2 linked regions of the Bradyrhizobium sp. WD16 genome follow. The protein of the gene in region 2 interacts with the protein of the main gene of each other region in a pairwise test. Links are inferred from orthologs where the notes say so. Each region holds a gene or a part of one and is shown on either strand. Other genes may lie near its edges. The genes, in order: ccmE and DB459_RS08365.

The links.
Region 1: the proteins of DB459_RS08365 (region 2) and ccmE interact in binary tests that used the Escherichia coli proteins (3 or more experiments, as listed by UniProt). The link is inferred for Bradyrhizobium sp. WD16 from one-to-one orthologs.

The regions. Positions count from the first base shown.
Region 1 is NZ_CP028908.1:5,681,934-5,696,327, forward strand. Bases 7,120-9,900 are described here. They hold ccmE (cytochrome c maturation protein CcmE), read right to left. Parts: upstream 8,885-9,900; coding sequence 8,354-8,884; downstream 7,120-8,353. Other genes in these bases: DB459_RS26260 (heme lyase CcmF/NrfE family subunit), read right to left, coding at 7,120-8,357; ccmI (c-type cytochrome biogenesis protein CcmI), read right to left, coding at 8,986-9,900. Outside these bases: DB459_RS26235 (bifunctional [glutamine synthetase] adenylyltransferase/[glutamine synthetase]-adenylyl-L-tyrosine phosphorylase), read right to left, coding at 1-1,494; DB459_RS26240 (HAMP domain-containing sensor histidine kinase), read right to left, coding at 1,593-3,074; DB459_RS26245 (response regulator transcription factor), read right to left, coding at 3,058-3,738; DB459_RS26250 (Do family serine endopeptidase), read right to left, coding at 4,121-5,695; DB459_RS26255 (cytochrome c-type biogenesis protein), read right to left, coding at 5,836-6,369; more of DB459_RS26260, read right to left, coding at 6,372-7,119; more of ccmI, read right to left, coding at 9,901-10,095; DB459_RS26275 (hypothetical protein), read right to left, coding at 10,282-11,673; DB459_RS26280 (sensor histidine kinase), read right to left, coding at 12,075-13,493; DB459_RS26285 (response regulator transcription factor), read right to left, coding at 13,917-14,394. UniProt on the Escherichia coli protein: Heme chaperone required for the biogenesis of c-type cytochromes. Transiently binds heme delivered by CcmC and transfers the heme to apo-cytochromes in a process facilitated by CcmF and CcmH.
Region 2 is NZ_CP028908.1:1,806,112-1,820,486, reverse strand. The notes cover bases 6,805-9,566. They hold DB459_RS08365 (heme ABC transporter permease), read right to left. Parts: upstream 8,671-9,566; coding sequence 7,939-8,670; downstream 6,805-7,938. Other genes in these bases: DB459_RS08360 (amidohydrolase family protein), read right to left, coding at 8,713-9,566; ccmD (heme exporter protein CcmD), read right to left, coding at 7,760-7,933; DB459_RS08375 (DsbE family thiol:disulfide interchange protein), read right to left, coding at 7,164-7,763; DB459_RS08380 (helix-hairpin-helix domain-containing protein), read right to left, coding at 6,805-6,979. Outside these bases: DB459_RS08405 (PilZ domain-containing protein), read right to left, coding at 72-386; tRNA (adenosine(37)-N6)-threonylcarbamoyltransferase complex ATPase subunit type 1 TsaE, read right to left, coding at 468-1,979; DB459_RS08395 (PAS domain-containing sensor histidine kinase), read right to left, coding at 1,976-4,504; DB459_RS08390 (CoA-transferase), read right to left, coding at 4,805-5,569; DB459_RS08385 (CoA transferase subunit A), read right to left, coding at 5,571-6,389; more of DB459_RS08380, read right to left, coding at 6,617-6,804; more of DB459_RS08360, read right to left, coding at 9,567-9,816; heme exporter protein CcmB, read right to left, coding at 9,985-10,644; heme ABC exporter ATP-binding protein CcmA, read right to left, coding at 10,641-11,243; aconitate hydratase AcnA, read left to right, coding at 11,748-14,375. UniProt on the Escherichia coli protein: Required for the export of heme to the periplasm for the biogenesis of c-type cytochromes.

The sequences.
Region 1 (14,394 bases), 3.9 Mb from region 2 along the record:
GAGGAGATGGCCGAGCAGATGCATGTCATCGGGGCCGGCGGCGAAATCGATCGCCGGCTGCGCCGCGGCGGCGGCCGGCTCGCTCTCGAACAGCCGGCTGTAGTGCTCCTGGACGCGGCCGAGATGGCCGACGAGGTCGGCGGAAAAGGCGTCGCGGCTCTCATAGCCGAAGAAGCGGGCGAAGCGCTCCACCGCCTCGGGCTCCTCGGGCAGGCTGTGGGTCTGCTCGTCCGCGATCATCTGCAGCCGGTGTTCGACCTGGCGCAGGAACAGATAGGCGCTCTCCAGCTCGGCATGGGCGCCCTTGCCGATCCAGCCGGTCGCGGCCAGGATCTGCAGCGCCTCGAGGGTGGGCCGCACCCGCAATTCCGGATGGCGGCCGCCGGCGATCAGCTGCTGGGTCTGGGCGAAGAACTCGATCTCGCGGATGCCGCCGCGGCCGACCTTGACGTTGTGGCCTTCGACCGCAACCTCGCCGTGGCCCTTGAAGGCCTGCATCCGGCGCTTCATGTCGTGGACGTCGGTCAGCGCCGCGAAATCGAGATGCTTGCGCCAGACGAACGGCGCGATATCGCCGATCACCCGCTCGCCGGCGGCGGGGTCGCCGGCGCAGGGCCGCGCCTTGATCATCGCCGCGCGCTCCCAGGTGCGTCCCTCGCGCTCGTAGTAGTTGAGCGCGGCGTCGGTCGAGATCGCCACCGCCGTGGAGGCCGGATCGGGACGCAGCCGCAGGTCGACGCGGAAGACGTAGCCGTCGGCGGTGCGCTGGGTCAGCATGCGCGCCATGGCCTGGGTCAGGCGCACGAAGAACGGCTGCGGCTCGACGTCGGGATCGAGGTTGGTCGCCTCGGGATCGAAGAAGACGATGAGGTCGATGTCGCTGGAATAGTTCAGTTCGCCGGCCCCCATCTTGCCCATGGCGAGCACGACGAGACCGCTGTCCTGTTCCGGCCGCTCGGCGTCGCGCGGCCTGATCCTTCCGCGCGCCGCCTCCTGGGCGAACAGGAAGCGCAGCGCGCTTTGCACGGCGGTGATCGCGACCTCGGTCAGCGCCTTGGTGACCCGCATCACCGGCCACACCCCGCCGATGTCGCCGAGCGCGATCAGCAGCGCCGCCTCGGACTTCATCCGGCGCAGCGCCACCATCACCTCGGCCTCGCTGCCGGCGGCGGCGCAGGCGGCAACCGTGTCGCCGATCAGGCGCTCGAGGCGGCGATCGGGATCGGCGGTCAGCACGCGGCGGGCGCGGAGCGGATCTGCCCGCAACAGGTCGAACAGATAGGGCGAAGCTTCGGCGATGGCCTCGAGGATCGTCCGGGCGAGCGGCGAGCGTGCCAGCACATCCTCGATCGCCGCGGCCTCCACCGGAGCGATCTCCGTCAGCCACTCGGACAGCCGTCGCCGCGCCGCCTCGGCGTCACCGAGATACGGCGCGCCGACGAAACGCGCAGCCAGGGAGGAATCATCCGCGGCGCCCATCGCGGGACCAGTCATGGCCGAGTTGTCTTCCAGCCTGCCTGCAAATGCAAGCGTCGCCGTGACGCAGCGGCAGCCGTCACGCCGCTGTCACGCGTGATCTCCGATGACCTCCGTCACGCCGGACTGACCGCGGTTCCATCCTGCGGCCGCGGCTGAATTTCGCGTGGCGCCGCGACCGGCGCGGCCACTTCGCCGCGCCGGTGCGCCGGCAGCAGCAGCATCGCCTTCAGGCCCGGCCCGGCATCACCGAGACGCAACTCGCCGCCATGGAGGGTTGCGACCGCCGCGGCGAGGCTGAGCCCAAGGCCCGAGCCCGGCTGGGTGCGGCTCGCCTCGAGGCGCACGAAGCGCTCGACCGCGCGCTGGCGGTCGGCGGCCGGAATGCCCGGACCATGATCGGTGACGCCGATCACCACCTCCTCGCCGTCACGCCGCGCCTCGATCAGGATGTCCGGCGCCGCCGCGCCGGCGCCGGTCTCGGCGCGGTGGAGCGGCTGTCCGTATTTGATGGCATTCTCGACCAGATTGGCGAGCGCCTGGCTGATCAGTTCGCGATTGCCGCGCAGCACCGCGGGCTCGGTCTCGACCGCGAGGGTGAGGCCCTTGTCCTCGGCCAGCGGCTCGTAAAGCTCCTGGATGCCCTGGGCGACGTCGGCGGCGTCGAAATCGGCCATGTCGTCGCGCGCCTGTCCCGATTCGGCCCGCGCGATCATCAAGAGCGCATTGAAGGTGCGGATCAGGCCGTCGGATTCCTCGATGGTGCGCTCCAGCGCGGCACGGTAATCGGCCTCGCTCCGCCCGCCTGCCAGCGCCTCCTCGGCGCGGTTGCGCAACCGCGTCAGCGGCGTCTTGAGGTCGTGGGCGATGTTGTCGGACACTTCCTTGAGACCGGCCATCAGCGCCTCGATGCGCTCGAGCATGGCATTGAGGTTCTCGGCGAGACGATCGATCTCGTCGCCGCTGCGCCCGACCTGCAGCCTTTCGCTGAGATCGCCGGCCATGATGCGCTGGGTCGTTCCGGTCATGGCGTCGATGCGCCGCAGCACCCGCCGCGCCGCGAAGATGCCGCCGAGCAGGCCGAGCACCACGACGATCAGCAGCGACCATTGCGCGGCGGAAGCGACGATGCCGAACACCCGCCGCCGCTCCTCGAGATCGCGGCCGATCAGCACGCGGAAACCGCCGACCTGGCCGACGCGGACCAGCGCGCGGTGCTCGACCTTGTCCTGCTCGTCGAGGCGTCGATAGAAGGTCTCGGCCCAGCCGTCCTGGCCCATGACGCCGGGCGCGAGCGAACCGACATTGCCGGCGACCGCCTGGCCGGTCGAGGTGGTGAGCAGATAGAGATTGGCGCCGGGCCGCAGCGCCCGGCTCTCGATGGCGTAGACGAGGCCGCGCAGGCCGCCGCGCGCCAGTTCGTCGTTGAGCTCGATGAATTCGGAATTGATGGTCTGGGTGATCTGCTCGGTGACCATGCGCCGGGTGTTCCAGGCGAAATAGCCGAGCAGGAAGGCGGCGAACAGCGCGAACAGGAACAGATAGAACAGCGTCAGCCGGAACGCCGTCGTTCGGATCAGTTTACCGAAGGCCGTCACGGATCATGTACCCAGCACCGCGAATGGTGTGCAGCAGCGGCCGCTCGAAGCCCTTGTCGATCTTGGAGCGCAGCCGCGAGATGTGCACGTCGATGACGTTGGTCTGCGGATCGAAATGGTAATCCCAGACGTTCTCCAGCAGCATGGTGCGCGTCACCACCTGGCCGGCGTGCTTCATGAGGTATTCGAGCAGGCGGAATTCCCGCGGCTGCAGCGTCAGTTCGTCCTGGCCGCGGCTGACGCGATGGGACAGCCGGTCGAGTTCGAGATCGCCGACGCGGTAGACCGTCTCCTCGGCGGGGCCGCTGTTGCGCCGGGACAGCACCTCGACCCGCGCCAGCAGTTCGGAAAAGGAATAGGGCTTCGGCAGGTAATCGTCGCCGCCGGCGCGCAGGCCCTTGACGCGGTCGTCGACCTGGCCGAGCGCCGAGAGGATCAGCGCCGGCGTCCGGTTGCCCTTGCCGCGCAGGCTGCCGATGACGGACAGGCCGTCACGCTTGGGCAGCATGCGATCGACGATCAGCACGTCGTAATCGCCAGTCTCGGCCATGACGAGCCCCTCCTCGCCGTCGGCAGCATGATCGGCGACGTGTCCCGCCTCGCGAAATGCCTTGACGAGGTAGTCCGCCGATTCACGATCGTCTTCGATGATCAGGAGCCGCATCTGTGTGCCGGGCGTATGCGCATTCGATGATGGTTGATTGTCGGATGATGAAGGGGCGGAGGTCCGGATGGCGGCCCGGACAACGTCGGACGTCGGGACCGGGTCTGACGAAGTCACGATGTTAGGCTCCGGTCACCATGGCGCGCAGTTCGCGCCCATGCAAGCGCCCGTTGAGCGCCCGATGGGGCGCCCTCTTGAAAAGGGGACGGGCGGCGAAGTGGGGGAACGCTTCGCCGCCCGCGGGTCCTTCCGACAGAGGGGGGCTGTATCCACCGGAAGGTGATGGTGGGGACGGGCCGATGGCCCGTCCCCCGGAAAGGACCGTCGGCGGGGGCGACATTGCCGGCGATTCTTCCCTAACTCGATACTGACGCGTTTGCGGTCAGCTCCGGTCGAGCGGCAGCGCCACGAAACGCGAACCGTCACCCGAGCGCACCCGCATCAGCACACTGTTCTTGTTCTCCTTGCGCGCGTCGGCCAGTGCCTCGCGCACCGCGTTGGGGCTCTGCACCGCCTTGCCGGCGACTTCGAGAATGACGTCGCCTTCCTTGAGGCCCCGCTCCGCCGCGGGACCGCGCGGATCGACGCTGGTGACGACGACACCGTCCTTGCCGGCGCCGGCGACCGAGTTGGCGGGCGCGAGGTTGAGGCCGAGCTTCGGCAACTCGGTGCCCTTGCTCGCGCCGCTGTCGCTGTCGTCATCCGGCTTGGCCTTGGCCTCGATGGTGTTCGGCAGTTCGCCGAGGGTCAGGGTCACCGTCTTCTCCTGCCCCTTGTGCAGCAGCGACAGCTTGACGCTGTTGCCCGGGGCAAGGCCGCCGATGGTGCGGGCGAGTTCGCGCGCATCCTTGATCGATTTGCCGTCGACCCCGGTGATGACGTCGCCGGATTCGATGCCGGCCTTGGCCGCGGGCCCGCTGGCCTGCGGCTCGGCGACCAGCGCGCCTTCGGCCTTCTTCAGGCCGAGGCTGTCGGCGATCTCCGGCGTCACCGGCTGGATCTGGACGCCGATCCAGCCGCGACTGACCGAGCCCTTCTCCTTGAGCTGCTTGACCACCGACTGCACGGTGGCGGCCGGGATCGAGAAGGCGATGCCGACGCTGCCGCCCGACGGCGAATAGATCGCGGTGTTGACGCCGAGCACCTCGCCCGCGGTATTGAAGGCCGGGCCGCCGGAATTGCCCTTGTTCACGGGCGCGTCGATCTGGATGAAATCGTCATAGGGGCCGTTGCCGATGTCGCGGCCGCGCGCCGAGACGATGCCGGCGGTCACGGTGCCGCCGAGGCCAAACGGATTGCCGACCGCGAGCACCCAGTCGCCGATCCGCGGCTGGCTCTCCGACAACTTGGCAAAGGGGAAGTCGGTGCGGCCGTCGATCTTGATCAGCGCGAGGTCGGTGCGCTGGTCCTTGCCGATCACCTTGGCGGTGTAGGTCTTGCCGTCGTCGGTCGTGACCTCGACCTTGTCGGCGCCGTCGACCACGTGATTGTTGGTCACCGCGAAGCCGTCGGCGGAAATGAAGAAGCCCGAGCCCTGGCCGGTGACGGCGCCGCGGCCGTGCGGACCACGCAGGTTGGGAATTCCGTCGGGACCGCCGAAGCGCCGGAAGAATCGCTCCATCGGCGAGCCGGGCGGGAACGGATTGTCGTCACCGTCATTCGACGACAGCTTTTCGTTGATCTTGACCTTGACCGAGATCACCGACGGTTTCACCTGCTCGACGATGTCGGCGAAGCCCACCGGTTGCTGGACGTTGCGCACCGCCGTATTGACCTGGGCATGCGCCGCGGAACCGAGGATCGAATTGTTTGGCGACGCCGCATCGAGACCGTAGCCGGCGATGCCGAGCCCCGCGACCACCGACGCCATCAAGGCGAGCCGGCGAGCCGCAAGCAGGGGCCGCCGCGCCGACGGCACGGTCTTCGGGGAGGACAGGTCGGGCGAACGTTCGGTCATGCAAATCTCCAGCCTTCTCGAGGGCGCTGCGCCCTGCTGCATGACTGAAGATGGGGCTGCCGCCCTTACAGCGCCCTGTCGGCGGCATTAATCTTTCGTAATGGAGCGGTTGCGCCGAAGCCCTGTCCGGCCGTGGCGGCTCAGCCCTTCTGCGGCGGCTGTTCCGCCATCAATTCGCGCAGCTTGGCTTCTTCCTCGGGGGTCAGCCGGCTCGCGGCGACCGCAGCGGAATCGGCCTCTGGCGGGGCGCGGCGACGGCCGTGGCGCCACAGGAACACCCCGCCCGCCAGCAGCACCAGCGGCGGCAGCAACCACAGCAACAGGGTGTGGCTGTCGAAGCGCGGCTTGAGCAGCACGAATTCGCCATAGCGCGCCACCAGGAAATCGATCACCTTGGCGTCAGTGTCACCGGCGGCGATGCGCTCCCGCACCAGAAGGCGAAGATCGCGCGCCAGCGACGCATCGGAATCGTCGATCGACTGGTTCTGGCAGACCATGCAGCGCAATTCGCGCGACAGGGCTCGCGCCCGCGCTTCCTTGGCGGGGTCGGCCATCACCTCGTCGGGCTGGACCGCCCGCGCCGCGAACGGCGCGCCCAGCGCAACGACCAGCAGCACCGCGGCAAGGCCGCGGCGCAGACGGAACAGCGGGCGAAACAAGGCAGTGCGCCGCATCGTCATTCCGCCGGTTGCAGGGCGCGCGCCGCCTTGGCCGGCTTGGGCGCCCCCACCCGCAGGCGGCGGTCGGAGAGCGACAGGCCGCCGCCGATCGCCATCACCACCGCGCCGAGCCAGATCAGCAGAACGAGCGGCTTGTGATAGATGCGCACGGCGATGCCGCCGTCGGCGGTGGCCTCGCCCAGCGAAATGTAGAGCTGGCTGAAGCCTCGCGACATCAACGCCGCTTCCGTCGTCGCCGAGCCACGCGCGGCAAAACTGCGCTTGGACGGCGTCATCACGCCGATCGCGCGGCCCGCGCCCGTCGCCACCGTGAAGCGGCCGATCATCTCGCGGAAATTGGGTCCCTGGCGCTCGCCAAGATCGACCAGTTGCAGGTTGTAGCCGCTGATCGAGGCGACATCGCCCGGCTTCATGGTCGCGATGTACTCGCTGCTCCAGGTGGTCTCGCAGACAATGCCGATCAGGGTGAGACCGAGGCCGGCATGGGCGATCATGGTGCCCCAGGCCGAACGCGGCAGTCCGCCGGCGCGGCGCAGCGAGATGGAAAATGGCGCGCGGAACAGAGCGATGCGCTCGGCGAAGTCGGTGAGCGCGCCGAGGATGACGAAGACACCTAGTCCGATCGCCAGCGGCGCGAACACGGCGCCGCCGCGGCTGACGGCGAGTACGATCGCGGCCGTGAACAGGGCGATGCCGCCGGCCACCATCAGTCGCTGCGCCGCGCCGAGCAGATCGCCGCGCTTCCAGGCGAGCAGCGGCCCGAACGGCACCGCCGCCAGGAGCGGCAGGAACAGCGGCCCGAACGTGAGATTGAAGAACGGCGCTCCGACCGAGATCTTCTCGCCGGTCAGGACCTCGAGAATCAGCGGATAGAGCGTGCCGACGAATACGGTGGCGCAGGCGGTGGTCAGGAACAGATTGTTGAGGACCAGGGCCCCTTCCCGCGAGATCGGCGCAAACAGGCCGCCCTGCTTCAGGGCCGGCGCCCGCCAGGCATAGAGCGCGAGGCTGCCGCCGATGAAGAAACACAGGATCAGCAGGATGAAGACGCCGCGGCGCGGATCATTGGCGAAGGCATGCACCGAGGTCAGCACGCCCGAACGCACCAGGAAGGTGCCGAGCAGCGACAGCGAGAAGGTCAGGATCGCGAGCAGGATGGTCCAGACCTTGAGCGCTTCGCGCTTTTCCATCACCAGCGACGAGTGCAGCAGTGCGGTGCCGGCGAGCCAGGGCATCAGCGAGGCGTTCTCGACCGGATCCCAGAACCACCAGCCACCCCAGCCGAGTTCGTAATAGGCCCAGTACGATCCCATGGCGATGCCGAGGGTGAGGAATATCCAGGCCATCAGCGTCCAGGGCCGCACCCAGCGGGCCCAGGCGGCGTCGATCCGGCCGTCGATCAGCGCCGCGATGGCGAAGGCGAACGACACCGAAAAGCCGACATAGCCGAGATAGAGCAGCGGCGGATGGACGGCGAGGCCGATGTCCTGCAGCACCGGATTGAGGTCGCGGCCCTCGATCGGCGGATTGGCGAGACGCAGGAACGGATTCGATGTGATCAGGATGAAAAGATAGAACGCGGTCGCCACCCAGGCCTGCGCCGCCAGCACCAGCGCCTTCAGCGAGGCCGGCAGGTTGGTGCCGAAGCCCGCGACCAGGCCGCCGAACAGCGCCAGGATCAGCACCCACAGCAGCATCGAGCCCTCGTGGTTGCCCCAGACGCCGGTCACCTTGTAGAGCAGCGGCTTCATCGAGTGGGAATTCTCGTAGACGTTCGCCACCGAGAAATCCGAGGTGACGTGCAGCGTCACCAGCGCGGCGAAGGCCAAGCCGGCGAACAGCATCTGCGCCAGCGCTGTCGACGACGCGAGTTGCATCAGTGCCGGATCGCGCCAGCGGGCGCCGATGACGGGAATGCTCGCCTGGATCAGCGCCAGACCGAGCGCCAACACCAATGCATAATGGCCTGCCTCGGCGATCATTTCGCGGTGGCCTCCGCGGTCGGTCCGGCGCCCTTCGCGCCGCTGGTCGCCGATGCATTCGCGGCATCGCCCTCCGTCACGCCCTTCCTGGCGTAATCATTCATCCAGTGACCGTCCTTCTTGAGGGCATCGGCCACCTCCTTGGGCATGTAGTTCTCGTCATGCTTGGCGAGGACGGTGTCGGCGCGGAACACGCCGCCGGCATCGATCGCGCCCTCGGCGACGACGCCCTGGCCCTCGCGGAACAGGTCGGGAAGAATGCCCTTGTAGGCCACCGGCAGATCGGCCTTGCCGTCGGAGACCTCGAACTTCACCGCGAGGTTGTCGCCGCGCACCAGCGAGCCCGGCTGCACCAGGCCGCCGAGACGGAAACGCTTGCCGGGCGGAATGTGTTTTTCGGCGGCCATCGACGGGGTCGAGAAGAACACGATGGAATCCCGCAGCGCGTTGAGCACCAGCGCCGCTGCCACCGCGAGCACCGCGATCGCGCCGCCGATCATGGTCAAACGCCGCTGCTTCCGGGTCATCCGCCCACTCCTTCGCCTTGCGTCCTGCGCCTGCCGCCCTGGCGCCGATCGGATCGGAGCGAAGGCTCAGGCCTGTCGTTTTGCCGCGTCGTCGTCACGCGCTACCCATCGAGGCCGAGATCCTTCAAGCCGTCGTTGAGCTTCTGCAACCGCGCGGCGTCGCGGCCGAGCGCCTGACGCGCATCGGCCCGCGCCGCCTTCGCCTTGTCGGTCTCGCCGAGCACCATATAGGCACGAACCAGCCGCAGCCATCCCTCGGGGTCGTCGCCATTGTCCTTCAGGCGCGCGGCGAGACGATCGACCATGCCGCGAATCATGGTGTCGCGGTCGCCGGCCGGCATGTTCTTGGCGGCGGCGACGTCCGCCGCACTCGGCCCGGGCGCAGCATTTCCGCCGACACGGGCCAGCGCCGCCTGGACCAGCGGCCGCCACGGCGCGCTCGGCGGCGCGCCCGCCAGCAGCGCCTGCCAAGTCGCCGCGGCCTCGGCCGTGCGGCCGTCCTGCTCGGCGGCAAGGCCGAGAAAATAGCGCGCCTTGACGTCGCCGCCGTCGAGCGCGGCGGCGCGTTCGAATGCCGCCTTGGCATCGGCGGTGACGACGCCGCCGGCGGCGGCCACCATCGCCTCGCCGAGATCGGAATGCCGATCCGCCGTCTCGCCGCCGGAGGTGATCAGATTGCGGAACGCGCGCACCGCATCGTCATAGCGTCCCTGCCGCATCAGCACCGGGGCAAGCACCTGCCAGCCGCGGGCATCGCCCGGATTCTTTTCCAGGTGAGCCTGAACCTGCGCCACCAGGGCGTCGAGCGAGGCCGTCGTTGTCGCCTGCTGGCGCGTCCGCTCGGCGAGCGGCAGGTCCGGCAATTGCGGCGAGCCGAGGCTGAGATAGGTCGCGATGGTCAGAGACGGCAGCCCGATCAGCGCCACCAGCGCGACCGCACGCCGCAGGTTGCGCGACGTGGCCGCCGACGAAGCTCCGCTCTCGGCGGCGCTCGCCGCCAACAGCCGCCGCCCGATCTCGGCGCGCGCCGCCTCGGCCTCCGCCGCGCCGATCAGCCCCGCGGCCTGATCGCGCGCCACTTCGGCCAGCTGGTCCCGATAGACCACCGACTCGCTGCCGCCACCGACCTTGGCCGGCCTTCGCCCAAGCGGCCAGAGCACGGCGAAGACCGCGGCGACCGTCATCAAGGCAAGGATAAACCACAGTGACATGAAAGACTTACGCCGGGATTCGGCCCGGATCCGAAGGCACGACAGCCGCACACAATGGCCGGGTTACACCACGGCTGGTACCCCCCGCGCAATTGCGATTTGGCGCGGTCCCCTTCAGGTCTTTACCGGAGGTGGCGAGCACAATTGGGGCGCCTTGAAGGTTCCCGGCGACTGGCAGGCGGGCAACTAACCGGCGCGGGAGGCCTTGCGCTCGCCGGAGAGCGCCACATCGGCGGCCTTGCGCATCAGGGCGGCATAGTCGTGGCCGAACAGCACGTCGCAGAAACGGATGGCGGCATCGACCTGCATCTGGCGGAACGGCCGCGTCTTGGGGTCGCTGGCGCGTAGCGATTCGACCAGGGCCTGGGTCGCGGCCTCGGTGTATTGCTGCAGATCCGAGAAGGTTCGCAGCGTCACCTCGTTGATCGCCAGCTCGCTGGCGTAGGTACGGCAGACCGCGACGAAATCGATCAGCGCCGCAGTCTCCTCGATCTCGGTCGGATCGAGGCGAGAGGCCGCGGTGATGTCCTTGTCCGGACGCTGGCGCAACAGCCGCCGCACCCGTCCCGGCACGCCCTCGAGTTCGGCACGCAGGATGTTGGAGATCTCGGCGCGGATCGCGGAGAGCCGCTTGCCCCAGGCGGACTCGTTGCGGATGTCGAGTTCGGTGCGCAGGCCGCGCAGCCCGTCATGGATGATCTTGAGCCGGTGCGACAGGCTCTCGAGCCGCCCCTGCTTCATGTCGGTGCGCAGTTCCGACACCAGCTCCGACAGATCGTGGATGACCATGGCGACGGCAACGCCGTAATTGGTGGCGGCGACGCGGATCTCGTCGTCGGAACCGGCGACGGCGACCGCAAGGCGGATCACCTGCCACGGCGACGCCAGCTTCTGGATCAGGAGCGACAGCGAAAACGGCAGCGCCTCGGCCGTCTGCAGCGACGGCACGTTCATCGCCGCCTGCACCGCGGCAAGCTGGGACTCGGCGAGGTTGCGCACGTTGCCGGCAATGCGCGCCGAGAAACTCTCGAGCGGTTCGCGATTCTTGAGCACCACCGCGGTGGCCGCCAGGTCTTCGACCACGGCCGGCCCGCCGACCCGGCTCAACGCCCGCTGGTCGGCGCCACGCCCCGTCGAGGCGACCTGCTCGATCGCATTCGCCGCCGCGAGCTGGACCTTGCGCGTCGCCTGCTCCACCGTCGCGGCGGGGCCGCTGCGCAAGGCGGCATCGAGCTCGGCGACTTCGCCGACGATGGCCTCGCCCTTGAGCCAGTTCCAGATCTGGTTCAGCGACACGCGCCGGATCTGGCCCGGCCGCAACGCCGCCTTGGTGTCGACCAGGAAGGGCTCGAGCGGGCGAAATACCAGGCGCGCGGGGTCTTCGGAGCGTTGCCGCTCATTGCTGTCGGTGGCGCGCACGACCAGGCGCAGCTGCTCCAGCACCAGGCTCGCCACCGCCACGTCCTGGCCGCGCTCGACCGCACGCTCGAACTCGCGCATCAGCAGCGCCTGCGACTTCGGCGGAAGCTGTGCGAGAAAGTCCCTGAGGCGCTCGAGTGACTGCGCAGCTAGTGCCATAGTTCGAGGAATCCGGTCGTGCGTGCCGGGAACGCCCATGGGGTCCCGATCGGTTGATAGCAGCAGCGACGTTAAGGACGTGTTGAGGAAGAGCCCGGGCGGTGCGAATTGTGCCCCGCCCCCGGCGGCACCGGCGACCGCCTCTCCGGCCCGAGCCGCTCTCTGCCCAAACAGAGAAAGCCTTTCAGGCGAAGCCGATACCGGCTGACATTGAGAAAATACTTGGAGGTAAAAACCTCTAGTGCGATGGATCTGACGCTCGTATCAGCGTTGCAGCGAATTCTCCGTACGCGCGTCAGATCCAAAACCACACTAGAATCATAGCCATGCTAGTGTCCCTTTGGTTCTAACGTTCGTACGAGCGCTCGCTGCAAAGTGATACGAACGTTAGAACCGGGATACTAGGCCACCGCCGGCAGCACGAGCTCGGAACGCAGGCCGCCGGTCGGCGCGGCGCCCAGGGTCAGGCTGCCTTGGTAGAGCGCGGCGAGATCGACGACGATGGCAAGACCAAGGCCCGAGCCGGGCTTGGATTCGTCGAGCCGCTGGCCGCGGCGCGCGACCTGGGCCCGCTCGGCCGGCGACAGGCCGGGGCCGTCATCGTCCACCAGGATATGCAGCGTCGACGTCGGTTCCGATCCGGTTGGCGGCAGCAGCACGACCTCAACCGACACCTGGCTGCGGGCCCATTTGCAGGCATTGTCGACCAGATTACCGACCATCTCCTCGAGATCCTGGCGCTCGCCGCGGAATTTCGCCCCGTCCGGACAGGTCGCCTCGACGCTGATGTCGCGGTCGCGATGGATCTTCGCCATCGTCCGGCGCAACCCCTCGATCACCGGGGCGACATCGGTCACGGTACCGACCACCGTGACGCGGGCAGCGATGCGGGCGCGTTCGAGATGATGGGCCACCATGTTGCGCATCAGCTGCGTCTGCTCGAGGACCTTGGCGGCGAACGGATCGCCGCGATGGGCATTGGCTTCGTTGACGATCACCGACAGCGGCGTCTTGATGGCGTGAGCGAGATTGCCGACGTGGGTGCGGGCGCGCTCGACAATCTCCCGATTGGCGTCGATCAGGGCGTTGGTCTCGCGCGCCAGAGGCGCGATCTCCACCGGAAACTCGCCTTCCAGGCGCTCGGCCCGTCCGGATCGAATCGCCGCCAGGGCCTCCGAAATGCGCTTGAGCGGCGCGAGGCCGAAGCGGACCTGGAAGATCGTGGTGACGACGAGGACCAGCGTCAGCGCCGCAAAGGTGCCGCCAAGGTAATAGTCGAACGTGCGGGTCTCGTCGAAGATCTCGCTGGCGTCCCCTGCGACCCGCACCAGGAAGCGCCCGTCGCTGCCGAAATCAACCTGTCGCACGACCATGCGCAGGCGCTGGTCCTCCGGGCCGGTGACGTAGCCGATGCGAACGCCGGCCGCGGTCAGCCGTGAATCGGCCTCGTTGAGGGCCGGCAATTCCTTGTCCCACAGCGACCGCGAAGAGCGTACATCGGGTTTTTCGGAATCGAGCCGTCCGATCTGCCAGTACCAGCCCGACAGCGGGATTTCGAACAGCGGCTCGCCGAGCGACTGGAACTGGTGTTCGGCGTTTTCATCCGGCGTCGCGGCCTCGGCGATCAGTGTCCGCAGGTAGAGATTGAGCCGGCGGTCGAACGAGCGCTCCACCGCCTGGCGATAGACCGAGGACAGCACGAAACCGGTGATGACGAGGATGATGACGACCCACGCCGTTGCCGACAGGAACAGGCGGGTGGCGAGCGAACTCGTGCGGCGGCGTCGACCTTCGTACCGGCGCTGCGGCGAATCCTTCATACGAGCGTCAAATCCAGGAGCGTACGGGACCGGTGCCCGCTTTCCGAAGTTCGTCCATCGATACCGCATCTCCTCCAACGAACTTCGGAAAGCAAATTCTAGTGTCCTGTCTCCGAATTACCGCTCCATTTGCCTCATGCTCGCACGGTAATTCGGAGACATAGGGACACTAGCAAAATCAAAAAGCTAGTGCGGCTTATGTCTCGCAATTGCCTACAGGGGCTGGCCGCGAAGGGCATAGGCAATTGCGAGACGCCACACTAGTGTCCTGTTTCCATCGTTCGTATCCCATTGCAGCAGGCGCTCATACGAACGTTGGAAACAAGGGGACACTAGCAAAATCAAAAAGCTAGTGTGGCTTATGTCTCGCAATTGCCTACAGGGGCTTGCCGCAAAGGGCATAGGCAATTGCGAGACGCCACACTAGCGCGCATCGACCGGCGGCGTCAGCAGATAGCCCAGTCCGCGCACGGTCTGAATGATGTCGACGTCGAGCTTCTTGCGGATCCGGCCGACGAAAACCTCGATGGTGTTCGAGTCGCGATCGAAATCCTGGTCGTAGAGGTGCTCGACGAGTTCGGTGCGCGATACCACACGGCCGGCGTGGTGCATCAGGTAGGCCAGCAGCCGGTATTCGTGCGAGGTCATCTTCACCGGGTTGCCGTCCACCGTGACCCGCCCGGTCCGGGTGTCGAGTCGCACCGGACCGCACGTCAATTCGCTCTGGGCATGGCCGGTCGAGCGACGCAGCAGCGCGCGAATGCGCGCCAGCACCTCTTCGAGATGAAACGGCTTCGGGACGTAATCGTCGGCGCCGGCGTCGAAGCCCTGGACCTTGTCGCTCCAGCGATCCCGCGCGGTGAGGATCAGCACCGGCATGGTGCGACCGTTGCGGCGCCAG
Region 2 (14,375 bases):
GTGGCATCGGATAACCATCCGATGATGACGAGGATGCGACAGCGGAAGGTCCGCCTTGGGCGCGACTTCGGTCAGGCCTCGGTGCTGGCGCGGCGGCCGGCTTTCTTTTTCTTGTCGACCTGCTTGAGGAAGGTGACGCCGATCTGGTCGCCATTCACCCAGGACAATTCGCAGCGACGATAGGCGAGGCCGGTCGACGACAGCAGCAGGAAGAATTCCTTCAGGTTGAGGCCTTCGACCGAGCCCTCGACCGTGAGTTTGGCGCCGGTTTCCGACACGTCCTCCATGACGCAGTTGCGGCGCCAGGTGCCGTCGATCCCCATCATGATCGCGGCGAAGCCGCGCTCGAAAACCACCCGTTCGCCGCTGCGGCGCTCCGCTGCCATGGTGGCTGCTCCGGTCAATGTTCTTGAAGGCCAAACCGGCGCGCAGTCTAGGCGGCAAGTCGTGAACCGGGGGTAAACCGCTCAGGCCGCCGGTGGCGGCACCTGGGCGGCGAACCAGGCCCTGAGGTCGGCGAGCGAGGGGTGCGCCAGGGCGCGCTGCAGGTAGGTCCAGATGCGCGGCTGATGCTTGAGGTAGTGCGGCTTGCCATCGCGCCGGTTGAGGCGGGCGAAGGTGCCGAGCAGGCGCGTGTTGCGCTGGGCCGACATGGTGGCATAGCTCGCGGCGAAGCCGGCGGGATCGAAAGCGGCATCGGCGGCGCGGCGCAGTTTGGCGTAGCGCGTCAGCAGCGCGATTTCGAGCGGCTCCGGCACGTCCACCCGCGCGTCCTGCAGCAGCGAGACGAGGTCATAGGCCGGCGGTCCCATCACCGTGTCCTGGAAGTCGATGACGCCGACCCGGTCGGTGCCGCTGCGCTCCGCCAGCCAGATCAGGTTGGGCGAATGGTAGTCGCGCAGCATCCAGGTCGGCGGCAGCGCCACGATTCTTGCCAGCACGCCGCGCCATAGCGTCATAAAGCGCCGGCGCTGTTCGTCGTCGATGGCGACACCGCGGTCCGGCAGGTACCAGTCGAGCATCAGGCTGATCTCGATCAGCATGGCGTCGATGTCGAACGGCGGGATGACGTAGTCCCGTTGTGCCGTCAGCGGCAGCCGCGCCGGCCGCGGCTCGCCATGCAGTTTGACCAGGAGGTCGGTGGCGGCTTCGTAACGCGCGACGATGGGCGTCGGCGGCGAGCCTTCGAGCACGCCCTCGGTGCCGAAGTCCTCGGTGATGAGGAAGCCGCAGTCGAGATCGGCATAGGAGACCGTCGGGGCTGAGATGCCGGCATGGCGCAGGGCGTCCGCCACGGCGACGAACGGCGTGACATCCTCGGCGAGGTGGACTGCGGCGCTGTAGGACTTGCCGTGGTAGATCGCCGGGCCGTCGGGCCGCCTGGGCGAATTCATCAGGATATGGCAGTCGTCGTCGCGGATCAGGCGGGCGTAGCTGCGCGTCGACGCGTCGCCCGCCATGCGCCGGCGCTGCGCCGCCATGAAACCGGTCTGTTCGAGGAATTCGCGCAACGCGGCGAGGCGTTCGACCTTCTCGATGCCCTTGCCGTGGCCGGTGATCGCGGCAGCGCGCGCGCTCGCTCCCAGCGCCGGGCGATGGGTCAGTTCGATGTCGATGCGGTCCGCCGGCAGGAGCGCGCCGGCGCGTTCCGGCCACTCGATCAGCACCAGCGCCCCGTCTGGCAGCGGCGCCAGCCCGATTTCCTCCAGTTCGCCGGGATCGCCGATACGGTAGAGGTCGGTGTGGAGCACCGGATAGGGCGGCAGGTCGTAGCTCTGGGCGAGGGTGAAGGTCGGGCTCGGCACCTCGAGTTCGTCGTCGCCGGCGAGATAGCGGATCAGCGCCCTTGCCGCTGCGGTCTTGCCGGCGCCGAGATCACCACGCAGCGCGATCACGTCGCCGGGGCCGATCAGCAGCGCGAGGTCCGCCATCAGCTGGGCGGTGGCGGTCTCGTTGCCGAGGGCGAGGGTCAGGGTCATTCGGCGGCGGTGCGCTGCGCGACCTGGTCGAGCGGGAAGTCGCAGGTGACCACGGTACCATTGCCGACGACGCTGTCGACCCGCACCCTGCCGCCGTGCAATTCGACGAAGGAGCGCACCAGCGACAGGCCGAGCCCGGCGCCGCGATGGCGCGAGCCGTTGGCGTGGCTCTCGAACCAGTCGAACACCTTGTCGCGAACGTCGGGCGGGATGCCGGGCCCGGAGTCGGTCACGCTGAAGCTGATCCTGTCGTCGCTGCGGCGCGCGGCGATGGTGATGGTGCTGTCCTGGGGGGCGAAACCGACCGAGTTGGCGAGGAGATTGTAGAGCACCTGGACGACACGGCGCTCATCGGCGACGAAGCTGCCGATGCCAGGGGCGGCATCGATGGCGAGGCGAATGTGATCGCGGGCGAGGCGGTCCTGGATGCCTTCGGCGGCGGACTCGATCGCCTTGCGGATGTCGACCGGACCGAGATTGAGCGTCATCGCGCCGGCATCGATGGTGGCGAGGTCGAGGATGTTGTTGATGATCGCCAGCAGCGCGTTGGTCGAGCTGGTGATGTAGCCGAGATACTCGTCCTGCTTTTGCGTCAGCGGGCCGGTCGCCGGGTCGCTGAGGAAATGCGCGAAGCCGATGATGGTGGTCAGCGGCGAGCGCAGCTCGTAGGAGACGTGGTGGACGAAATCCACCTTCATCTGGTCGGCGGCTTCCAGCGCCTCGTTGCGTTCGCGCAGGGCGCGCTCGACATTGACGGTGTCGGTGACGTCCTGGAAGGTCAGCATCGTGGCGCCGTCGGGCAGCGGCATCGCCATGCAGTCGAGCACACTGCCGTCCCTGCGTTCGAGGTTCAGCGGCACAGGACGGCGGTCGTCGATCGCCGTCACCGCGCTGCGGATGCGCTGCCAGGCGGCGGCGTCATCGAACAGCGGCCGGCACCAGCCTTCGACGGTGTCGATGTGGGGGCGCTGCTGCATCGCCTCCGGCGACAACTTCCACATCTTGACGAAGGTGGGATTGAACAGGCTGGCGCGGCCGTCGCTGCCGAACACCGCCACCGCCTCGGCGAGATTGTCGAGAGTCTCGCGCTGGACTCGGATCAGGCCGTCATATTGCCGCGCCAGATTGTAGCGCTCGGAGACGTCGTCGAAGATATAGGTGACGCCGCCTTCGGGATTGGGCGTGGTGGCGACGCTCACGGCGCGGCCGTCGGGCAGATACCAGACGTCCTTGGCCGGCTCGACCGCGCGATAGGCCTCGTGCAGCTTGGCCTTCCATTGCCGGAAATCCGGCTGCTCGGGGATCTTGCGCGTCGCCCGCAGCCGGTCGAGCACGCTGGAATCGTCGGGGTTGGAATCGAGGAAGGTCTGATCGAGGCCCCAGAGCCGCCGATAGGAATCGTTGTAGAAGGCGAGGCGGCGCCGGGCATCGAACACCGCGACTCCCGAGGAGAGCTGGTCGAGGGTGCGGCGATGGTCCTCCGCCATGCGCGTCAGCGCCGCCTTGAGCGCCGCGGCCTCGCTGGCGTCGATCGCCGCGCCGGCGCTGCCGCCGCCGACGGCAAAGGCGCGGACGTCGAAGATGCGGCGCTCGCCGCTGATCACGATCGGCAACCGCGCCGCAAAGCGGCCGGTCTCGGTCAGCGCCCGCGCCATGTCCTGGCGGTCGCCGCTGTCGAGCAGTTCGACGTTGCGCACCACGGCTTCGGAAATGTCCGCGGCTTCGGCGGCATGGGCATAGGCGGCATTGGCGAACACCAGCGATCCGTCGGCCCGCCGCGCCCAGACCGGCCAGGGCAGCGCCGCCGCAAAGCCGCGCAGGATCTCGGTCTCCTCCTGCAGGTTCTTGTAGCGCTGGGTCGTCTCCGCCAGCTCGCGGCGGACGCCGCCGAGTTCGCGGATGCGGATGATGGCCTGGCCGCCGATGGCGCGTCCGATCGCCTCGACGGCGCGACCGGCCGACGTGGCGAAGTGCAGCGCAAAGGGGGTGCCGTCGGCACGCAGCGCGTCCACCGCGCGGTCCATGCGTAGGGCCGGATCGGGCGCCAGCCAGGTGCCGAAGGCCAGCACCCGCTGCGGTTGTTGCTGCGCTGCTGGCGGCAGCAGCAGCGCGAGATCGCCGCTGATCTCGGGGCGCGATGCGGCGGCCGGCCAGGAGATCAGCACCTGCGGTTCGGTGAACAATAATGCGCGCAGTCGGTCATTGTCGCCCTGCAGCGCCCGGACATCGGCGCGCAGCCGCTTTTCGACCTTCGCCGCCTGCAGCCGGGTGCGCATCAAGGCGATGGTCGCGACCACCGAGAAGCCGAGCACGCCCAGCGTCAGGGCCAGCGCCGCAAGCTCCTGCTGGGTCAGGCCGAGAAAGCTGTCGACCTGCTCGCCGAGCGCCGTCTCGGCGTGGGCTTCGGTCAGGCCGGCCAGCGTGAAGGCGGCGAGCGCTCTCACGGCGTATGACGGCGCTCGCCCGCGCACCAGCGATGTCCCCGACATCCAGGTCCGACGTATCGCCCTGACCACGCCCGACATGACTTGCCCCTGCCGCAATCACCGCCTTGGCCGCGGGCGGGCGGCCACAGGTCCATGATCCGGCGTCGAATTTCGCAACTCCGCGCGCACTGGCGCGGAGATAATGACTGATCACGCCGCGACGGGCGTCCGCTCCGCCCCTCGCGAATCGGTTCACAATACCCCCACGCCGACTCCAGCTGTAAGAGTCCAGATCGTGAACGGGATACGGTTGAGTCAATTTGGCCACGCTGGTTCCCCGCAGCGGCGTCGTGCGTCGGATCGGGCCTGCCCGACGCAAGCGGTCTGGCGCGCTTCGCTTTACGCGGCGCGGCTGTCGCCGCGCAGGGTTTCGGCGAATTGCGGATAGGTTTCGGCGAGTTCCCCGGTGACCCGGCCGCGGAGCAGCGCGAGCGTGGCGGCGTCGGGAGCGGGGGTCTGTGGCACGCTGGCCGGCTCGTCGTATTCGAAGCCGGTCTGGCGCCGGACCTCGGCCGCGGTCACGCCGCGATGGACGGACCGCAGGCTGAAGCGGCGGCGGGCCTTGTCGAAATCGAACAGCGCCAGCGAGGTGAGCAGGGCGTGGGGACCGCCCGAGCGCGTGATGCCGGGCTCGCTGGTCCCTGGCGCGCTGACGTAATCGACCTTGTCGACCAGGACCCGCGGCGAATGCTCCTCGCGAAACAGGATGACCCGCGGCACCACGAAATAAAGAAACGCCGAGCCGAAGCAGCCCGGCCAGCGGACCTCGTTGTTGGGATAGGTGCCGGTGCCGATCAGGTTGATGTTGGCCGCACCGTCGATCTGGCCGCCGCCGAGAAAGAAGGCGTCGACCCGGCCCTGGGCGGCGCAGTCGAACAGTTCGACCCCGCCATTGGTGAAGAAGTTGTGCTCCTGCGAGCCGAGAATCGAGATGCGCACCTGCTCGCGGCCGCGCGCTTCGTTGCGGGCGCGCAGCAGCATGGCGCCGGCGGCGGGAATGGGCGAGGAGGCGCCGACCGCGACATGGCGGATGCCGTCGAGCAGGTCGGCGATGGTCGCGATCAGGAGTTCGCGGCGCGAGTAGTCGGTGGCGGCGGACGACATCTCAGGCGGCCTCGTGCAAGCGCCGGGCGAAGCCGTCCATATAGGCGGCGAAGCCTTCGGCCGTGCGTGCCATGGCGGCGTAGCGCGCGATCTCGGCGGAATCGGCCGGATAGGCGCCCCACAGCCCGATCGGCCAGGCGCCGCGTGGCGCCACCGCGATGCTGGCGACATAGAGCGAAGGCAGCACGCCGGCGGCGGAATCCTCGCCGTGCAGCAGCGACGTGTCGCTGATCCGCTCCACGGTCACCAGCGTCGCCTTGGCGGCATAGGCCATGGTGGCGAGTTCGCGCCGGCGGCCGATGCGGACGTTGCCGAAGCGGTCGGCTTCCGGGGCATGGAAGAGCGCAATGTCGGGCTGGATCGCCGGCACCACCACGATCGGATCGTTGTCGGCGAAAGGATTGTCGATGATCTTCCAGTCGGTGCGGGTCTTGAGCAGATCGCTGCCGATGATGCCGCGGATCGGCATGAAGGGCACGCCCTTCTGCGCCGCGGTGAGGCCGGCATGCACCGCCGGGCAGGTGGCGTCCATCAGCCGCAGGGCGCCGTGGCGCACGGCGTCGACGAAACGCGGCGCGCCGCCGGCTTCGCCGAGAGTGACCGCGCTGCTCTCGAGCGTGCCGACGAGGTTTTCGCCAATCAGCATGTCGCCCTGCATGCCGGTGACCGGAACGCCGACGAGGTGAAGGTTGGCGGGGCGGGCGGCGACGATGGCGGCGGTGGCGGTCATGGCGACGCCGGCATAGTCCGCCGGGACGGCGAGCTTCATGCCGGGGCGCACCTGCGCCGCAAGACGTTCCAGCGAGACGATCTCGCCCATGGCGTTCTCCGTTGCCGCGGACGACTGGCGCGCCCGTTCGGCCGAGGGATGGCATTCGATGCGATCGAGGGCGCGATGATTTCGCCAAGTCGACCAGGGGTCAAGGCGCCGCGGCCGGGAAGGCGCCATGAAAAAACGCCTGCCGTGATCGATCAAAGAAAATCGCACCGGCGGGGCGGCCGGTGCGATCGAGGGCGGCTTGAAAAATCGGTGGCGACCGCCGTCTCTCAGCTCTTCGACTGCTTGGCGATGATCTTGTCCTTGACTGCGTCGTAGGTCTTCTGCGGCAGGATCTTCTTCTGCACCAGTTCGTCCTTGCCCTTGTAGGGTCGGCCCTTGATGATCGCGGCGGAATAGGCCTTGCCGATGCCGGGCAGTGCGTCGAGCTGATCGGCGGTCGCGGTGTTGATGTCGAGCAGCTCGGTCTTGGCTGCGGGCGCCATCTTGGATTCAGCGGGCGCCATCTTGGTGGTTGCGGCAGGCGCCATCTTCGAGGTCGATGGTGTCGTCGGCGCCGGGGTCTGGGCCATCAGCGGCGAGGCGACCATGAGGCCGAGCGCGGTGAATGCTGCAAGCGTGAAATGACGCATTCGAGTTGTCCCTCCTGGAGACCAATTAGGAACGAGCGAATCGAATTGCCCTGAAATTCGCCCGAAGCGATCCGCCATCTGGCGGCGGAGCCAAGCTAGCTGCCGATTTGGGGCGGCGCCATGGCCGGCAAATGAACGCCAGCTAAACGCGCGAAATAATTCGACGGCTCAGCAGCAGGAAAATTCAGCTTCCGGCGCCGAGCGCCTTGACGATCTCGGGCTTGAGCACGGTGCCGACATTGTCCGCGGTGATCGGACCGACCAGCTTGTAGACGATGGTGCCGTCGCGACCGACGATGAAGGTCTCCGGCACGCCATAGACACCCCATTCGATCGCCGCGCGGCCGTTGGCGTCGACGCCGACGGCGTCGAAAGGATTGCCGTAGCGGCCGAGGAAGCGGCGGGCATTGTCGGCCGCGTCCTTGTAGTTGATGCCGACGAATTGCAGGCCGCGGGCGCGCAGGCCGGCGTCCTTGCCGAGTTCGAGCAGCAGCGGCGCCTCGTCATGGCAGGGCACGCACCACGACGCCCAGACGTTGACGATGCTGACCTTGCCCTTGAGACGCGCCGGATCGAGACCGGGCACGGCGCCTCCGTCGCTGGTGAGCTCGGCGAGTGCGGGCAGCGCCGTCGCCGGCGCCGGATGGCCGATCAGCGCCGAGGGAATCCGCGACGGATCGCCGGAGCCGAGGCGAAACCAGAACACCGCGGCGAGCGCGGCGAAAGCGACCAGCGGCAGTGCCACCAGCAGGCTGCGCCGGCGCGGCTCTTGCGATTCGCTCATGGCGCGACCTCTGTTCCGGAGCGGCGGGTGATGCCCTTGGCTTCGAGATCGGCCAGCACCGTCTTCTGACGGCGATAGTCGGCGATCACCCAGATGACCAGGGCGGCGACCACGATGGCGGCCACGGCATAGGAGCTGACGATGAAGGAGGCGTAGGGTCCGAGCACGATGCGCCTCAGGCCGGTTGCCGGCTGGCCTGCAGCATCTGCAGGCTGCGCACCCGCCGGCGCAGGATCTCATTGCGCATGGCGGCGACGTGGAGGGTCACGAACAGCAAGGTGAAGCCGACGGCCATCACCAGCAGCGGAACGAGAAAGGCTCTGTCGAGCGTCGGGCCGCCCATGCGGACCACCGAGGCGCCCTGGTGCAGCGTGTTCCACCAGTTCACGGAGAACTTGATGATCGGCAGGTTGATGGCGCCGACCAGGGTCAGCACCGCAACGGCGCGCGCGGCGCGTGAAGGATCCTCGACCGCGCGCCACAGCGCCATGATACCGAGATACATCAGGAACAGGATCAGCACCGAGGTCAGGCGGGCATCCCATTCCCAATAGGTGCCCCACATCGGCCGGCCCCACAGCGAACCGGTGACCAGCGCCAGGAAGGTAAAGGCCGCGCCAAGCGGCGCCGCGGCCTTGGCGGCGACGTCAGCCAGCGGGTGGCGCCACACCAGCGTGCCGAGCGCGGCGACGCTCATCACCCCCCAGACGAACATCGACAGCCAGGCATTGGGCACGTGGATGAACATGATCTTGACGGTGGCGCCCTGCTGATAATCGTCGGGCGCCTGCGCCGATAGAACGAGGCCGCCGGCGAGAACGATCGCGGTGGCGGCGACGAGCCAGGGCATCAGGCGCCGGGTCAGTGCCAGAAAGCGGGTCGGGTTGGCGAGGTCGATCAGGGCCATGGCGGCGGCCTTATCACAGGAGGACGGGTAATGTCAGTGCGGTCAAACCCGGAGCCGGGGCAGCAGGCCGAGCGCGTTGTCCCGCTCGATGCGGTGCAGATCGGTGGCTCCGAAACCGCAATGGGCCAGATTGGTGACGTGCTCTGCGCCGGTACGGAACGGAAAATCGGTGCCGAACACGATCTGGCTCGGCTGCACCAGCTTGCGTAACGCGCCCATCGCCGCCGGGTTCGAGGCCTGCGCCGTATCATAATAGAATCGCTGCAGCGGTGCGCGGACGCCGTTCGGCAGCATTTTCGCTGCCTGGGGCATGCGCGCCAGGAATTCGAAGCGCTCGATCAGGAAGGGCATGGTGCCGCCGGCATGGGAGAAGATGAACTTGATGTCCGGCCAGCGGTCCGCGGCGCCGGAAAACACCAGGCTGGCGATGGTGCGGGTGGTGTCGGTGCCGAACTCGATGACGTTGTCGGGGATGTAGGGAATGAGGTTGCCGCAGCAGGCGGCGGTGGTCGGATGCACGCAGACCACGGCCTTGCGGCGGTTGAGCTCGTCGAACACCGGCACGAAGACGGCGTCGCCGAGCCATTTGCCCTCATAGCTCGTGAAGACGGCGATGCCGTCCAGCTTCAGCGTGTCGAGCGCATAGGCGATCTCGGCGAGGGTGGCGTCGGCCGCGGGCAGCGGTACCGCGGCAAATGAGCCGAAGCGGCCCTTGTTGTCGCCGATCAGCTTTGCCGCATATTCGTTGCAGGCACGGGCGAGCCTGGCGCTCGAGGTGGCGTCGCCGAGCCACAGGCCCGGCGTCGTGACCGACAGCATCGCGGTCTGCACGCCGGCGGTATCCATGTCGTCGAGGCTCTTGGCGAGCGTCCAGTTGGCGCTCGGCGCTGGCAGCGGCGGCAGTTTGCCGTGGATCGCGCCGACGTAGTCGGGCGGCACCAGATGATGATGCACGTCGATCCGGAACGGTGTCGGCTTCTCCGCTGCAGGGCTCTGTTCCGTCGCGGACTGGCTCGAAGCGATGCCGGGCAGGGCCGCGGTGGCGGCCAGGGTGGCGGTCACGGCGCCGGCCCCCTTGAGCAGGCTGCGGCGGCTGACGCAGCAACGGCAGGCGCTGCCTGCAATGTCCCGTTCGAAAAGCTTCATCGTGGTTACTCTGCCGCTGTGCCGTTTCAGGGAAGGGCTTCTTGGGGGGAAGGGAAAACTTATCGCGATCAGCAATCAGCAGGATAGTCGGGTGTTTTTGCGGCACGCCCGGGCAGGCGTCAATGGCGGCTGCTTCGCCGCCATTGACGTTTCAGTTTCGCTTCAGGATCAATCGAGCCCCTGTCGCAGCGCTGCGGCGGCGGCGAGTGGCCCGACCACAAGTCCCGCCAGCGTCAGCGCCGCCAGGATCGACAATGGCGCCGCGGGAGCGACGCCGTCGGTGACCACCGCGTTGCAGGCGGCGACGCCGAAGATCAGCACCGGAATCGACAGCGGCAGCACCAGCACCGAGAGCAGCAGGCCGCCGCGCCGCAGCGTCACCGCCAGCGCCGCGCCGATCATGCCGGTCAGGGTCAGCGCCGGTGTGCCGATGAGAAGTGTCAGCGCCACCGTCGCGGTGGTCGATCCGTCGAGATTGAGCAGCAGCCCGAGCACCGGGGTCGCCACGATCAGCGGCAGTCCGGCGGCGAGCCAGTGGGCGCAGGCCTTGGCGAGGCAGGCGAGTTCGAGCGAACGGCGGCTCATGACGATGAGGTCGAGGGAGCCGTCCTCGTGATCGGCCGTGAACAGCCGGTCGAGCGTCAGCAGGCTCGCGAGCAGCGCGCCGAGCCACAGGATCGCCGGGCCGAGCCGCTTGAGCAGCGCGAGGTCCGGCCCAACGGCGAATGGCATCAGCACCACCACCGTGAGAAAGAACAGCACGCCGATCAGCGCACCGCCGCCGGCGCGCAGGGCAATGGCGAGGTCGCGGCGGATCAGTGCGATCATGCCTCGCCTCCGATCCGCATCTCGCCTGCGGCGATTCCGAGCGGCAGATGGGTGGCGGCGACGATCAGGCCGCCGGAGGCGAGGTGATCGGCCATCAGCCGCGCCACCAGCGCCTGGCCGTCGACATCGAGCGCCGAGGTCGGCTCGTCGAGCAGCCAGAGCGGGCGGCGGACCGCGATCAGCCGGGCCATCGACAGCCGTCGCTTCTGGCCGGCGGAGAGGTAGGCGGCTGGCAGCGCCGCGGCATGGCCGAGCCCGCAGGCGGCAAGACAGGCGTCGACATCGGTGGCGGTGCCGCCGAGAAAGTCGCGCCAGAACCGCAGATTTTCCGCCACCGTAAGCGCCGGCTTGAGCGCGTCGCGATGGCCGAGATAGTGGGCCTGCTCCGCCACCGTGAGTTCGTCGTCGCCGCCCTCGAGCGCGATGCCGCCTGCGGCGGGGACCAGCAGGCCGGCGACAATTCGCAGCAGCGACGATTTGCCGGCGCCGTTGCGGCCGGTGACGGCGAGGGCCTCGCCGGCGTTCACCGCCACGTCCAGGCCGGCAAAGACCTGGCGCCCGCCGCGTATGCAGGTCAGGCCGACGCCGCTCAACCGCATGATCTCGCCCACGCTCCGCTTTCGGGGCGCCGATTCGCCCCCGGTCCCGCCCACGCGTTAAAGATCACGCACGATCAAAAAGATAGAGGCGGAGCACCCGCGCCCTGCCGGCCTCGCGCGGTGGATCTGACGCTCGTATCAGCATTGGAGCGCGCGCTCTGTACGCGCGTCAGATCCAAAACCGCACTAGAATCATAATGATGCTAGTGTGGCGTCTCGCAATTGCCTACGCCCTTCGCGGCAAGCCCCCTGTAGGCAATTGCGTTGCCGCTCGCTCTCCGGCATTGCTGGCCGCCGGATCCGTGCATTTTCATGCCGTTCCGCGGCGGGCCCCGGGTCAGACTTAGTGCTGTTCCGCGAAGGCCTTGGCGGCCAGTTCAAAACGATTATAAACGCGGCCGAAGTGCTGCGTTTGTGCTCTGCGAGACTTGCCGCCGCGCGCTGCATAGCGGTACTTTAATACTCCCTCTTCGGGGCTCACCGTCCACGCAGGATTTTTCCCTCATGTCGCTCGACAGCTTCAAATGCCGCAAGACCCTCAAGGTCGGCGCCAAGACCTATGTCTATTACAGCCTTCCCACCGCGGAGAAGAATGGTCTGAAGGGCATTTCGCGACTGCCGTTCTCCATGAAGGTGCTGCTGGAGAATCTGCTGCGCAACGAAGATGGCCGCAGCGTCACCAAGGAAGACATCCAGGCGGTGGCGAAGTGGCTGAAGAAGCGCAAACTCGAGCATGAGGTCGCCTTCCGTCCGGCGCGGGTGCTGATGCAGGACTTCACCGGCGTGCCGGCCGTGGTCGATCTCGCGGCGATGCGCAACGCCATGCAGGCGCTTGGCGGGGATGCTGAGAAGATCAACCCGCTGGTGCCGGTCGATCTCGTCATTGATCACTCGGTGATCGTCAATTTCTTCGGCAACAAGCAGGCCTTCGGCAAGAACGTCGCCGAGGAATACAAGCAGAACCAGGAACGCTACGAGTTCCTGAAGTGGGGCCAGAGCGCCTTCTCGAACTTCTCGGTGGTGCCGCCCGGCACCGGCATCTGCCACCAGGTCAATCTCGAATACCTGGCGCAGACGGTGTGGACCAAGAAGCAGAAGATGACCATCGGCCGGAAGACCGGCACCTTCGAGGTCGCCTATCCGGACACCCTGGTCGGCACCGACTCCCACACCACCATGGTCAACGGTCTTGCCGTGCTCGGCTGGGGCGTCGGCGGCATCGAGGCCGAGGCGGCGATGCTCGGCCAGCCGCTGTCGATGCTGTTGCCCGAAGTGATCGGCTTCAAGCTCGTCGGCTCGCTCAACGAAGGCGTCACCGCCACCGACCTCGTGCTCACCGTCACGCAGATGCTCCGCAAAAAGGGCGTGGTCGGCAAATTCGTCGAATTCTTCGGCCCGGGCCTCGATCATCTCTCGGTGGCCGACAAGGCGACCATCGGCAACATGGCGCCGGAATACGGCGCGACCTGCGGTTTCTTCCCGGTGGACGCCGAAACCATCGACTACCTGAAGATCTCCGGTCGCGCCTCGGCGCGGGTGGCGCTGGTGGAGAAATACGCCAAGGCCCAGGGCTTGTTCCGCACGGCCAAGACCGAGGATCCCGTCTTCACCGAGACGCTCACGCTCAATCTCGGCGACGTGGTGCCCTCGATGGCCGGGCCGAAGCGGCCCGAAGGCCGCGTCGCGCTGCCGGCGGTGGCGGAAGGCTTCGCCGCCGCGCTCGCCGCCGAGTACAAGAAGGGTGATGACGCCGACCATCGCTATGCGGTGGACGGCCGCAACTTCGATATCGGCCACGGCGACGTTGTGATCGCCGCGATCACCTCCTGCACCAACACCTCCAATCCGAGCGTGCTGATCGGCGCCGGCCTGCTGGCGCGCAACGCCGCGGCCAAGGGCCTCACCGCCAAGCCGTGGGTGAAGACCTCGCTCGCGCCGGGCAGCCAGGTGGTCGCCGAATATCTCGCCAATTCGGGCCTGCAGAAGGATCTCGACAAGGTCGGCTTCAACCTCGTCGGCTTCGGCTGCACCACCTGCATCGGCAATTCCGGCCCGCTGCCGGAAGAGATCTCGAAGACCATCAACGACAACGGCATCGTCGCCGCGGCGGTGCTGTCGGGCAACCGCAATTTCGAAGGCCGCGTCTCACCCGACGTGCAGGCGAACTATCTCGCCTCGCCGCCGCTGGTGGTGGCCCATGCGCTGGCCGGCACGGTCACCAAGGACCTGTCGAAGGAGCCGATCGGCACCGGCAAGGACGGCAAGCCGGTCTACCTCAAGGACATCTGGCCGACCACCAAGGAGATCAACGCCTTCATCAAGAAGTTCGTGACCTCGAAGATCTTCAAGCAGCGCTATGCCGACGTCTTCAAGGGCGACACCAACTGGCGCAAGATCAAGACCACGGCCAGCGAGACCTATCGCTGGAACATGAGCTCGACCTATGTGCAGAACCCGCCCTACTTCGAGGGCATGAAGAAGGAGCCGGAGGCGATCACCGACATCGTCGATGCGCGCGTCCTGGCGATCTTCGGCGACAAGATCACCACCGACCACATCTCGCCCGCCGGTTCGATCAAATTGACCTCGCCTGCCGGCAAGTATCTGTCGGAGCATCAGGTGCGGCCGGCCGACTTCAACCAGTACGGCACCCGGCGCGGCAATCACGAGGTGATGATGCGCGGCACCTTCGCCAACATCCGCATCAAGAACCAGATGCTCAAGGATGCGGGCGGCAACGTGCCCGAGGGCGGCCTCACCAAGCACTGGCCCGACGGCGAGCAGATGACGATCTACGACGCCGCCATGAAGTATCAGGAGGAGAAGGTGCCGCTGGTGGTGTTCGCCGGCGCTGAATACGGCAATGGCTCGTCGCGTGACTGGGCCGCCAAGGGCACCCGTCTGCTCGGCGTCCGCGCCGTGATCTGCCAGAGCTTCGAGCGCATCCACCGTTCCAACCTTGTCGGCATGGGCGTGCTGCCGCTGACCTTCGAGGAGGGAACGAGCTGCCAGTCGCTGGGCTTGAAGGGCGACGAGCAGGTCACCATCCGTGGCCTTCAGGGCGACCTCAAGCCGCGCCAGATGCTCTCGGCCGAGATCGTCTCCAGTGACGGTTCGCTCAAGCGGGTGCCG